Cupriavidus taiwanensis LMG 19424: one gene and its partners. The main gene of each other region encodes a partner of the protein of the gene in region 3 in a complex. Links are inferred from orthologs where the notes say so. Each region holds a gene or a part of one and is shown on either strand. Other genes may lie near its edges. The genes, in order: tsaB, tsaE and tsaD.

The links.
Region 1: the proteins of tsaD (region 3) and tsaB are in contact, whole or in part, in a solved structure (PDB 4WQ4), measured with the Escherichia coli proteins. The link is inferred for Cupriavidus taiwanensis LMG 19424 from one-to-one orthologs.
Region 2: the proteins of tsaD (region 3) and tsaE are in contact, whole or in part, in a crystal structure (PDB 6N9A), measured with the Thermotoga maritima proteins. The link is inferred for Cupriavidus taiwanensis LMG 19424 from one-to-one orthologs. Residues at the interface, in WP_004082750.1 of Thermotoga maritima: Cys10, Asp11, Arg49, His50, Leu82, Gly84, Gly135, Gly136, Glu154, Thr155, Leu156, Asp157, Asp158, Ser159, Glu162, Asp165, Lys166, Arg169, Leu170, Tyr175, Lys213, Thr214, Leu217, Tyr218, Gln221, Arg222, Asn324; in WP_004082108.1 of Thermotoga maritima: Leu37, Gly38, Lys46, Lys57, Val59, Lys60, Ser61, Thr63, Phe64, Thr65, Leu66, Met67, Val69, Pro71, Tyr82, Arg83, Leu84, Asp86, Asp88, Phe89, Asp93, Ile128, Asp130, Glu131, Arg134.

Annotation. Positions count from the first base shown.
Region 1 is NC_010528.1:1,838,465-1,841,401, forward strand. What follows is about bases 105-2,892. They hold tsaB (tRNA (adenosine(37)-N6)-threonylcarbamoyltransferase complex dimerization subunit type 1 TsaB), read right to left. Parts: upstream 1,983-2,892; coding sequence 1,227-1,982; downstream 105-1,226. Other genes in these bases: RALTA_RS08365 (uracil-DNA glycosylase), read right to left, coding at 105-673; rimI (ribosomal protein S18-alanine N-acetyltransferase), read right to left, coding at 670-1,230; RALTA_RS08380 (acyl-CoA-binding protein), read left to right, coding at 2,111-2,380; RALTA_RS08385 (DHA2 family efflux MFS transporter permease subunit), read right to left, coding at 2,406-2,892. In the rest of the region: more of RALTA_RS08365, read right to left, coding at 1-104; more of RALTA_RS08385, read right to left, coding at 2,893-2,937. UniProt on the Escherichia coli protein: Required for the formation of a threonylcarbamoyl group on adenosine at position 37 (t(6)A37) in tRNAs that read codons beginning with adenine.
Region 2 is NC_010528.1:568,518-571,579, reverse strand. What follows is about bases 62-2,974. They hold tsaE (tRNA (adenosine(37)-N6)-threonylcarbamoyltransferase complex ATPase subunit type 1 TsaE), read right to left. Parts: upstream 1,818-2,974; coding sequence 1,305-1,817; downstream 62-1,304. Other genes in these bases: queG (tRNA epoxyqueuosine(34) reductase QueG), read left to right, coding at 1,834-2,974; RALTA_RS02705 (N-acetylmuramoyl-L-alanine amidase), read right to left, coding at 62-1,311. In the rest of the region: more of RALTA_RS02705, read right to left, coding at 1-61; more of queG, read left to right, coding at 2,975-3,048. UniProt on the Escherichia coli protein: Required for the formation of a threonylcarbamoyl group on adenosine at position 37 (t(6)A37) in tRNAs that read codons beginning with adenine.
Region 3 is NC_010528.1:2,361,855-2,364,859, reverse strand. What follows is about bases 25-2,880. They hold tsaD (tRNA (adenosine(37)-N6)-threonylcarbamoyltransferase complex transferase subunit TsaD), read right to left. Parts: upstream 2,042-2,880; coding sequence 1,007-2,041; downstream 25-1,006. Other genes in these bases: RALTA_RS10820 (BaiN/RdsA family NAD(P)/FAD-dependent oxidoreductase), read left to right, coding at 2,197-2,880; folE2 (GTP cyclohydrolase FolE2), read left to right, coding at 114-917. In the rest of the region: more of RALTA_RS10820, read left to right, coding at 2,881-3,005.

The DNA of each region.
Region 1 (2,937 bases), 520 kb from region 3 along the record:
AGCGGCCCAGTACCACGATCACGCGGGGCCGGACCAGCGCAATCTGCCGGCGCAGGAAGGGCTCGCACTGCGCCACTTCCTCCGGTTCCGGGTTGCGGTTGCCGGGCGGGCGGCACTTGAGCACGTTGGCAATGAACACATTGCGCCCGCGTGCCAGCCCGAGCGCGCCGAGCATGTTGTCGAGCAGCTTGCCGGCCTGGCCGACGAACGGCTCGCCCTGCAGGTCTTCGTTCTCGCCGGGGGCTTCGCCCACCAGCATCCATTCCGCCTGGCGCGCGCCCACGCCGAACACCGTGTTGGTACGCGTCCGGCACAGCCCGCAGGCAGTGCAGCCCGCCACCGCGGCGTCCAGCGCCGGCCAGTCCATCGTGGCGATGGCGGCTTCACGTTCCCCCTGGACATCGGCGGCGCCGGGGCCTGCAGGCACCGGTTCCGGCGCCACCTGTTCATCGGCTGCCGGCTGCGCCACCGCTGCGTCCGGGAGCGCCTCCGGATAATCGACCGCTGCCGCTGCTGCCGCCGGGGCAGTCATTACCGCCGCGGGCGGCTCGGCTGCCGGCACCGCGGCCGGCTGCGCCGCTGCGTCGGGCTGCGCCTGCCCTGCCCTGGGCTCGCGCGGAAGCCATTCGGTCGGAATGCCCAGCACCTCGAGGAACTGCGCACGGCGGCTCATGCCTGGCCCTCCGTGCCTTCGTTGGCGGCATCGTGCGCCGGCCAGGCGCGGCGCAACACCAGCGCGTCCTCGCGCTTGCCGCCGGGCGCCGGGTAATAGCCCTTGCGGCGCCCGATCTCGGCAAACCCGGCCGCCTGGTACAGCGCAATCGCACCGGTATTGGAGGGCCGCACTTCCAGCAGCATGGTGTGGATGCGGTGCGCATGCGAGGTAGCCAGCGCCACCGCGAGCATCAGGCGGCCCAGCCCCTGGCGCTGGCGCTGCGGCTCGACCGTGATGTTGAGCAGGTGCATTTCATCGACCACCGGCATCAGCATGGCATACGCCACCAGCGTGCCCACCGGGTCGCGCAGAGTCAGCCCGAGATGCCCGGACTTGACCGAGTTCTCGAAGTTGCCGCGCGTCCACGGATGGCTGTAGGCGCGCGCCTCGATGGCCGCCACCGCCTGCAGGTCCAGCGCGCTCATGCGGCCCAGCGACCAGCCCTCCGGCAGCGCCGGCATGGCCGGCACCGCGGGCCAGGCGTGGCGGTCCTCGAGGGGGTACGCGGCGCTCATGATGCGCTCCCCGGCTGGGCCGCCGCGCGCGCCGCCGCAACGGCCTCGCGTTCGGCGATGGTCTGGGCGACCTTGTCGCGCAGGTAGACCGGCATGGCCTGGTCGGCGTCGATGGCCTCGCCGCGCGCCAGCGCGCGCAGCGCGATGGCAACCATCGGCTGCGCATGGGGCATGGCTTCGGGCAGCACGCGGGCGGCGCGGCCCAGGCCGGCCAGCCGCTCGCCGAAGACCGCCGACGCATTGCCGGCCAGCCAGAATTCGCCCGCAGGCAAGGCCACGGTTTCCGGCGCGCCGACCTGCATCGGCGTGAGTCCGGCCCACTCCTGCGCGGCGGCATTCCAGCCGAACGCGGCCGCATAGGCCTCGTCCATGCGCGCGTCCAGCGCCACCAGCACCGCGGTGCCGTCCGGCAGCGCCGGCGTGGCGGCACGGGTGCGCTCGGCGCAGGCCATCAGGGTATTGACGGGCACCACCGGCAGCCCGGCGCCGAACGCCAGCCCCTGCGCCACGCCGCAGGCGGTGCGCAGCCCGGTGAACGACCCCGGGCCGGCGCCGAAGGCGATGGCCGCGCAATCGGCCAGCGCAATGCCCGCCTCGGCCAGCAATTCGCCGGCGACCGGCAGCACGCGCGCCGACGAGCGTGCGCCGGTGTGCTCATGGCGCACCAGGCACTCGATGCCGGCGCCTGCCGCGCGTCCGAGCGCGACCGAGCACCACTCCGTAGAAGTTTCAACAGCAAGAATCCAGGACATGGCGCGATTGTATCCGTTGGGCCCGGAATCGAGGGCTTCTTCGGTTTTATACGGACGGCGCGGCCGCGCGGGGCGGCTATCATCGGGCTGCATTTTCGCAACCCAGACAGTCCACACGGAGAAACCCCATGAGCGACCTGCAGGCACGCTTCGAACAGGCCCAGATCGACGTCAAGCAACTGAGCGAGCGCCCCAGCAATATGTCCCTGCTGCGCCTGTACGCGCTGTTCAAGCAAGGCAGCGAGGGCGATGCCCACGGCGACAAGCCCGGCATGACCGATTTCGTCGGCCGCTACAAGTTCGAAGCGTGGGAAGCGCTGCGCGGCACGGCGCGCGAACAGGCGATGGAGCAATACATCGCGCTGGTGGAAGAACTGCGCAGCGGCGCGGCCAGCTGAACGGCTACGGAATCGCCCGGCGCCCTCAGGCCGCCGGCACCGGGCGCGGGCGGATGCGCCAGGCCGCCAGCATGGCGCTGGCGATCACCACGCCCACCGCCAGGAAGGTTTCGTCGAAGGCGCGGATGCGCGCCGCCTGGACCGCAGTGTCGCCGGCCTGGCCCAGCAGCGCGCCATGCCCGGCCAGCCGCCACTGCAGCCCCACCCCGGCCAGGCTCACGCCGATGGCCCCGCCCAGCTGCCGCAGGAAGTTGATGCAGCTCGAACCCTGCGCGATCAGCGTGAAGTCGACCCCGCGCATCGCACCCAGCGTGAGCGATGGCAGGATGCAGCCCAGGCCGATCCGTCCCAGTACCGCCAGCCCCACCAGCACCAGGTATGGCGTCGCGCGCGAGCCCAGCGCCATCAGCAGGAACGACAACGACAGCAGCGCCAGCCCGAACGACACCTGCACATGCGGCGGGATCCGGTGCGTGAAGCGCCCCGCCACCGCAATTGTCAGCGCCAGCACCACACCCGCCGGGAACAGCACCAGGCCGGCCCGCGACGGCGTGTAT
Region 2 (3,062 bases), 1.8 Mb from region 3 along the record:
GTGCAGCTTGTTGATGCCGCCGATCTCGCCCAGCACGGCCTTGCCGACCTGCAGGCTGTCGTTGATCTGCGCGGTCGTCGACAAGTCCAGCAGCACGCGCGCCACCTGCGCATCCTTGTTGCCCATGTTGGCGCCGCCGATCAGGTCGGAGGCATTTTCCTTGTTGGCCAGCCAGCGCGCCGCGGTACTGGACGCGCCGCGCTCGGACAGCGCGAACACCGACGCGCCGCGCGCCTCGGGCGACAGGAAGGCATCGGCGTGGATCGACACGAACAGGTCCGCCTGCACGCGGCGCGCCTTCTGCACGCGCACGTTCAGCGGCACGAAGAAATCGGCGTCGCGCGTCATCATCGCGCGCATATTGGGCTGCGCGTCGATCTTGGCGCGCAGGCGGTGCGCGATCTGCAGCACCACGTCCTTTTCGCGCGAGCCGGCCGCGCCGATCGCGCCCGGGTCTTCGCCGCCATGGCCGGGGTCGATCGCCACGGTCAGCAGCCGGCGCATCTTGAACGGGCGCTCGGCGGTGGGATTGTCGCGTGCGACCGGCGGCACCACGGGCGCGTTCGGGGCCGGCACCGGCGGCACCGGTGCGGTGGACGGTGTCGACGGCCGCGGCCGGGCCGCGGCCACCGGCGGCGGCAGCGGCGCGGTGGTGGGCGGCACTTCGCCCTTCTCGTCGAAGCGGCGCACCAGCGCGCCGATGGCGTCCTCTTCCGCGCCGGCCGGAGCGCCGGCGATGCCTTCCGCGCCCGGCGCGGGGGCCGAGGTGGCAAAGCGGCGCTGCTTTTCCTCGGTGTCGCGCACCAGCTTCCACAGCGGGTCGGGCGGGTTGACCGGATACAGGTCGAACACCAGCCGGTTGCGGTAGCTGCCGATGGGCGCCAGCGTGAACACTTGCGGCGCCACGTTTTCCTTCAGGTCGAACACCATGCGGACCACGCGCGGGCGGTTCTGGCCGACGCGCACGGTCTGGATATACGGGTCGTTCGGGGTGATCTTGGCCACCAGCTCGCGCAGCGTGGGCGACAGGTCGAGGCCGTCGATGTCCACCACCAGCCGGTCGGGGTCGCGGATCATCTGGTGCACCGCGGCCAGCGGCGTATCGGATTCGATGGTGACGCGGGTGTAGTCCTCCGCCGGCCACACGCGCACCGCGACGATGCCGGCGCCCGACGCGATCTGCGGACCGGCCAGCGTCAGCACGGCGGCGCCGGCGCCCAGCTTCAGCGCCTGCGCCATCCATTTGCGGCGCGCCTGCAGCAGGCCGTCGGGTCCATCGGGGCGGTCGGTGGCAAGTCGCTTGATCAGCATGCGTTCAGCAAGGTAAGTCCAGTGGGAGTATAGGCGCGCATGGTCGCGATCCGCCGCTCGCCGGCGTCATCGGCGCCGGCCATGTCCGATTGGAGCAACACGTGCAGGTCCGGTTCCCCCAGCAGGCGCCCGGCCTTCTCCGGCCACTCGACCAAATTGAAGGCCGGCTCTGCAAAGCAGTCTCGAAAACCCGCGTCGAGCCACTCTTCGGGATCGGCAAAGCGGTACAGGTCGAAGTGGTAGACCGTCAGCGGCGAGCCGTCGGCGCGGGCGACTTCATAGGGCTCGCACAGCGTGTAGGTCGGGCTGCGGACCTTGCCCGCGTGGCCCAGCGCCCGCAGCACGGCGCGCGACAGCGTGGTCTTGCCGGCGCCCAGGTCACCCGACAGCTGCACATGGACCGTGCGCGGCGGCATCGCCTGCACGGCGGCGGCCAGTGCGGCGCCCAGGCGCGCGGTGGCGGCTTCGTCGGGCAGCGTCAGGGTGCGTTCTTCGAGCAAGGGCATTGCGTACAATTCAGGAATGATCGACCGAGTCGCCCCAGGGCAGGCGGATGCGCCGCCCACACCAGTACCAGATACCAGCGGCCACGCGGCCGCGGGCCCGGGGGAGCTTGCGGCGCTGGCCGCGTCGATCCGCGCATGGGGCGCGGCGCTGGGCTTTGCCTCGGTGCGCATCGCCGATGTCGACCTCGCGCACGCCGAGCCCGGACTGCTGGCCTGGCTGGCGCAGGGCTGCCACGGCGACATGGATTATATGGCCAACCACGGCCTGCGGCGCGCCCGTCCGGCCGAACTGGTGCCCGGCACGGTGCGCGCGATCGTGGCGCGCATGCCCTATGTCCCGGCCGCCGGCGCGCACGCGCAGGCCGCCGACTGGCGCCGCCACGAGCTGGCGCGGCTGGACGACCCGGCCACCGCGGTAGTGTCGCTGTATGCGCGCGGGCGCGACTACCACAAGGTGCTGCGCAGCCGCCTGCAGCAGCTGGCCAGCCGGATCGAGGCCGAGATCGGCAAGTTCGGCTACCGCGTCTTTACCGATTCGGCCCCCGTCATGGAAGTGGCGCTGGCGAGCCAGGGCGGTCTCGGCTGGCGCGGCAAGCATACGCTGCTGCTGGACCGCGACGGCGGCTCGATGTTCTTCCTCGGCGAGATCCTGGTGGACATCCCGCTGCCCGCCGATCCGCCCGAATCCGGCCATTGCGGCAGCTGCCACCGCTGCCTGGACATCTGCCCCACGCGCGCCATCGTCGCGCCCTACCGGCTCGATGCGCGCCGCTGCATTTCCTACCTCACCATCGAGCACAAGGGCGCGATCCCGGTGGAATTCCGCGCGCCGATGGGCAACCGCGTCTACGGCTGCGACGACTGCCAGCTGGCCTGCCCGTGGAACAAGTTCGCGCACGTGGCCACCGTGCCGGACTTCGATGTGCGCAATGGCCTGGACGCGCCCGACATGGTGGCGCTGTTCCAGTGGACCGAAGCCGAATTCAACCAGCGCCTCGAAGGCAGCCCGATCCGCCGCATCGGCCATGAGCGCTGGCTGCGCAATCTGGCGGTGGGGCTTGGCAACAGCCTGCGCGCGGCCCGGTCGGGCACGCGCGCCGAAGACGCGGCCCTGGCCGCGCGCATCCGCGCCGCACTGCTGGCGCGGCGCGAGGCTGCCACGCCGCTGGTGCACGAGCATATCGACTGGGCCCTGGCACAGGGCGGACCGCCGGCGCAACAGGCCGGCTGATCCGGGATGCCCCG
Region 3 (3,005 bases):
GCCAGTGCCGGGTCCCGTGGTTTCACACTCGTTGCGCGGCATGGAGGGACTGCGAAAATGCCGCGACCGTAAGGGCTTGCGCTTGCCTGGCGCGACCCTGGAGGAAACCGTAGATGAATGACATCAACCCCGCCTTCGTGATGCCCGACGTCCAGTCGAGCCCCGACACCCGCCAGATTCCGATCCAGCGTGTCGGCGTGAAGGGCGTGCGCTATCCGGTGACCCTGAAGACCCCGGCTGGCATCGTGCCGACCGTCGGCACCTTCAACCTCGACGTGCACCTGCCCGCCGACCAGAAGGGCACGCATATGTCGCGCTTCGTCGCGCTGCTGGAAGAAGAGCGCGCGCCGCTGGAGCTGGCCAGCTTCCGGCTGATGCTGGACAAGATGCTGGAGAAGCTCGAAGCCGAGGCCGGCCGCATCGAGGTCACGTTCCCGTACTTCATCAGCAAGATCGCGCCGGTGTCGGGCGTGGAGTCGCTGCTGGACTACGAGGTCACGCTGACCGGCGAAGTGCGCAACGGCGCCACGCGGGTGTTCCTGAAGGCGCTGGTGCCGGTGACCAGCCTGTGCCCGTGCTCGAAGAAGATTTCGCAGTATGGCGCGCACAACCAGCGCTCGCATATCACCATGAACGTGGAGCTGGCCGGCGAACTGCCGGTGGAGGCGCTGGTGCGCATGGCCGAGGAAGAGGCGTCCTGCGAACTGTGGGGCCTGCTCAAGCGTCCCGACGAAAAGTTCGTCACCGAGCGTGCCTACGAGAACCCCAAGTTCGTCGAAGACCTGGTGCGCGACATCGCCATGCGGCTGAATGCGGACGACCGTATCGTGGCCTATGTGCTGGAGGCGGAGAACTTCGAGTCGATCCACAACCACAGCGCGTATGCAGTGATCGAGCGGGACAAGCGCGTCGGTTGATTGCGTCCGTCGCGGTCATGGAAAAAGCCACCATAATTTGGTGGCTTTTTTTGTTGCCGGCGAGCCTTTGGGTGGTGTCGTGGCACACCTCACGCCGCCGACGGCAACCGGATATCCGCCAGATCCCAGCGCGGCGTCACGCCGTAGCCATACTCACGCCGCGCCAGTTCGGGCGCCGCCTGCAGCCGCATCGCGCCAGCGAACGCAATCATCGCGCCGTTGTCGGTGCAGAACGCCAGATCCGGGTAATACACGTCGAGCTTGCGCTGCCGGCCGAGCTGGTCCAGCCGTTCGCGCAGCTGCCGGTTGGCGCCGACGCCGCCGGCCACTACCAGCCGCTTGTGGCCGGTCTGCCTGAGCGCCGCCATCGACTTGGCCACCAGCACGTCGACGATCGCATCGACAAAGGCGCGCGCGAGGTTGGCGCGATCCTGCTCGCAGGTATTGGCCAGCTTGCGGGTTTGCGTCAGCACCGCGGTCTTCAGGCCGGCGAAGGAAAAATCGAGGTTGCCCGAATGCAGCATCGGCCGCGGCAACTCGAATGCGCCCGGCACGCCGAACTCGGCCAGGCGCGACACTTCCGGCCCACCCGGGTAGCCCAGGCCGAGCAGCTTGGCGGTCTTGTCGAACGCTTCGCCGGCGGCATCGTCCAGGGTTTCGCCAAGCAGCGCGTAGTCGCCGATGCCGCGCACTTCCATCAGCTGCGTATGCCCGCCCGATACCAGCAGCGCCACGAACGGGAACGGCGGCGGCTCGCGCGTCAGCAGCGGCGACAGCAGGTGGCCTTCCAGGTGATGCACGCCCACCATCGGCACGTTCAGCGCAAAGCCCAGCGCATTGGCCACCGAGGCGCCGACCAGCAGCGCGCCGGCCAGCCCCGGGCCCTGGGTGAAGGCGATGGCGTCGATGTCCTGGCGGGTGCGGCCAGCGTCGGCCAGCACCTGCTCCAGCAGCGGCAGCACCCGGCGGATATGGTCGCGCGACGCCAGCTCGGGGACCACGCCGCCGTAGTCGCGGTGCATGGCGATCTGCGAGTGCAGCGCATGCGCGAGCAGGCCGGCGCCGGTGTCATAGAGCGCGAGGCCGGTTTCGTCGCAGGAAGATTCAATGCCGAGGACAAGCATGGGAGCCATGACGCCGTCTCCGGTCAGGGAAACAGCTGTCGAAACAAGGGTTTGCGGGAAGGGCGCAGGGTAGCACAGCGGCGCGCGGCGCGCTTTTCGCTACAATCTGCCCTTTCTCAGGCGGTGGCAAGACACATGGATTCGCGAGGCGTGCAATGAGCGGGACGGCCCAGTCCCGGACCGGCCGGTATGACGTGGCCGTACTGGGCGCCGGCGCCGCGGGCATGATGTGCGCCGCCGTGGCGGGGCAGAACGGCGCGCGCGTGGTGCTGATCGACCATGCCACCCGGCTCGCCGAGAAGATCCGCATCTCGGGCGGCGGCCGCTGCAATTTCACCAACCTGCAGGCCGGCCCCGCCAACTACCTGTCGTCCAATCCGCACTTCTGCCGCTCGGCGCTGGCGCGCTACACGCCGCAGGATTTCCTGGCGCTGATGCGCCGCCATGGCATCGCCTGGCACGAGAAGCACCGCGGCCAGCTGTTCTGCAACGATAGCGCCGAAGACGTGATCGCCATGCTGCGCGCCGAATGCGACATGGGCCAGGTGCGCTGGCAGACCGGCTGCACGGTGACGGAGATCCGGCGCGAAGGCGACGATTTCCTGCTGCTGACCGCCGCGGGCACGGTCCGGGCCGGCGCCCTGGTGGTGGCCACCGGCGGCCTGTCGATCCCCAAGATCGGCGCCACCGACTTCGGCTACCGCATTGCCCGTCAGTTCGGGCTGGGCATCGTCGAGACCCGGCCAGCGCTGGTGCCGCTGACCTTCGATGGCAAGGACTGGGCCCCCTTTGTGCCGCTGGCGGGGGTCTCGCTGGAGGTCGATATCGCCACTGGCAGCGGCAAGGCCGCGGGCGCGTTCCGCGAAGACCTGCTGTGGACGCACCGCGGCCTGTCCGGCCCCGCGGTGCTGCAGATTTCCAGCTACTGGCGTCCCGGCACGCCGATCGCCATCGACCTCTTCGA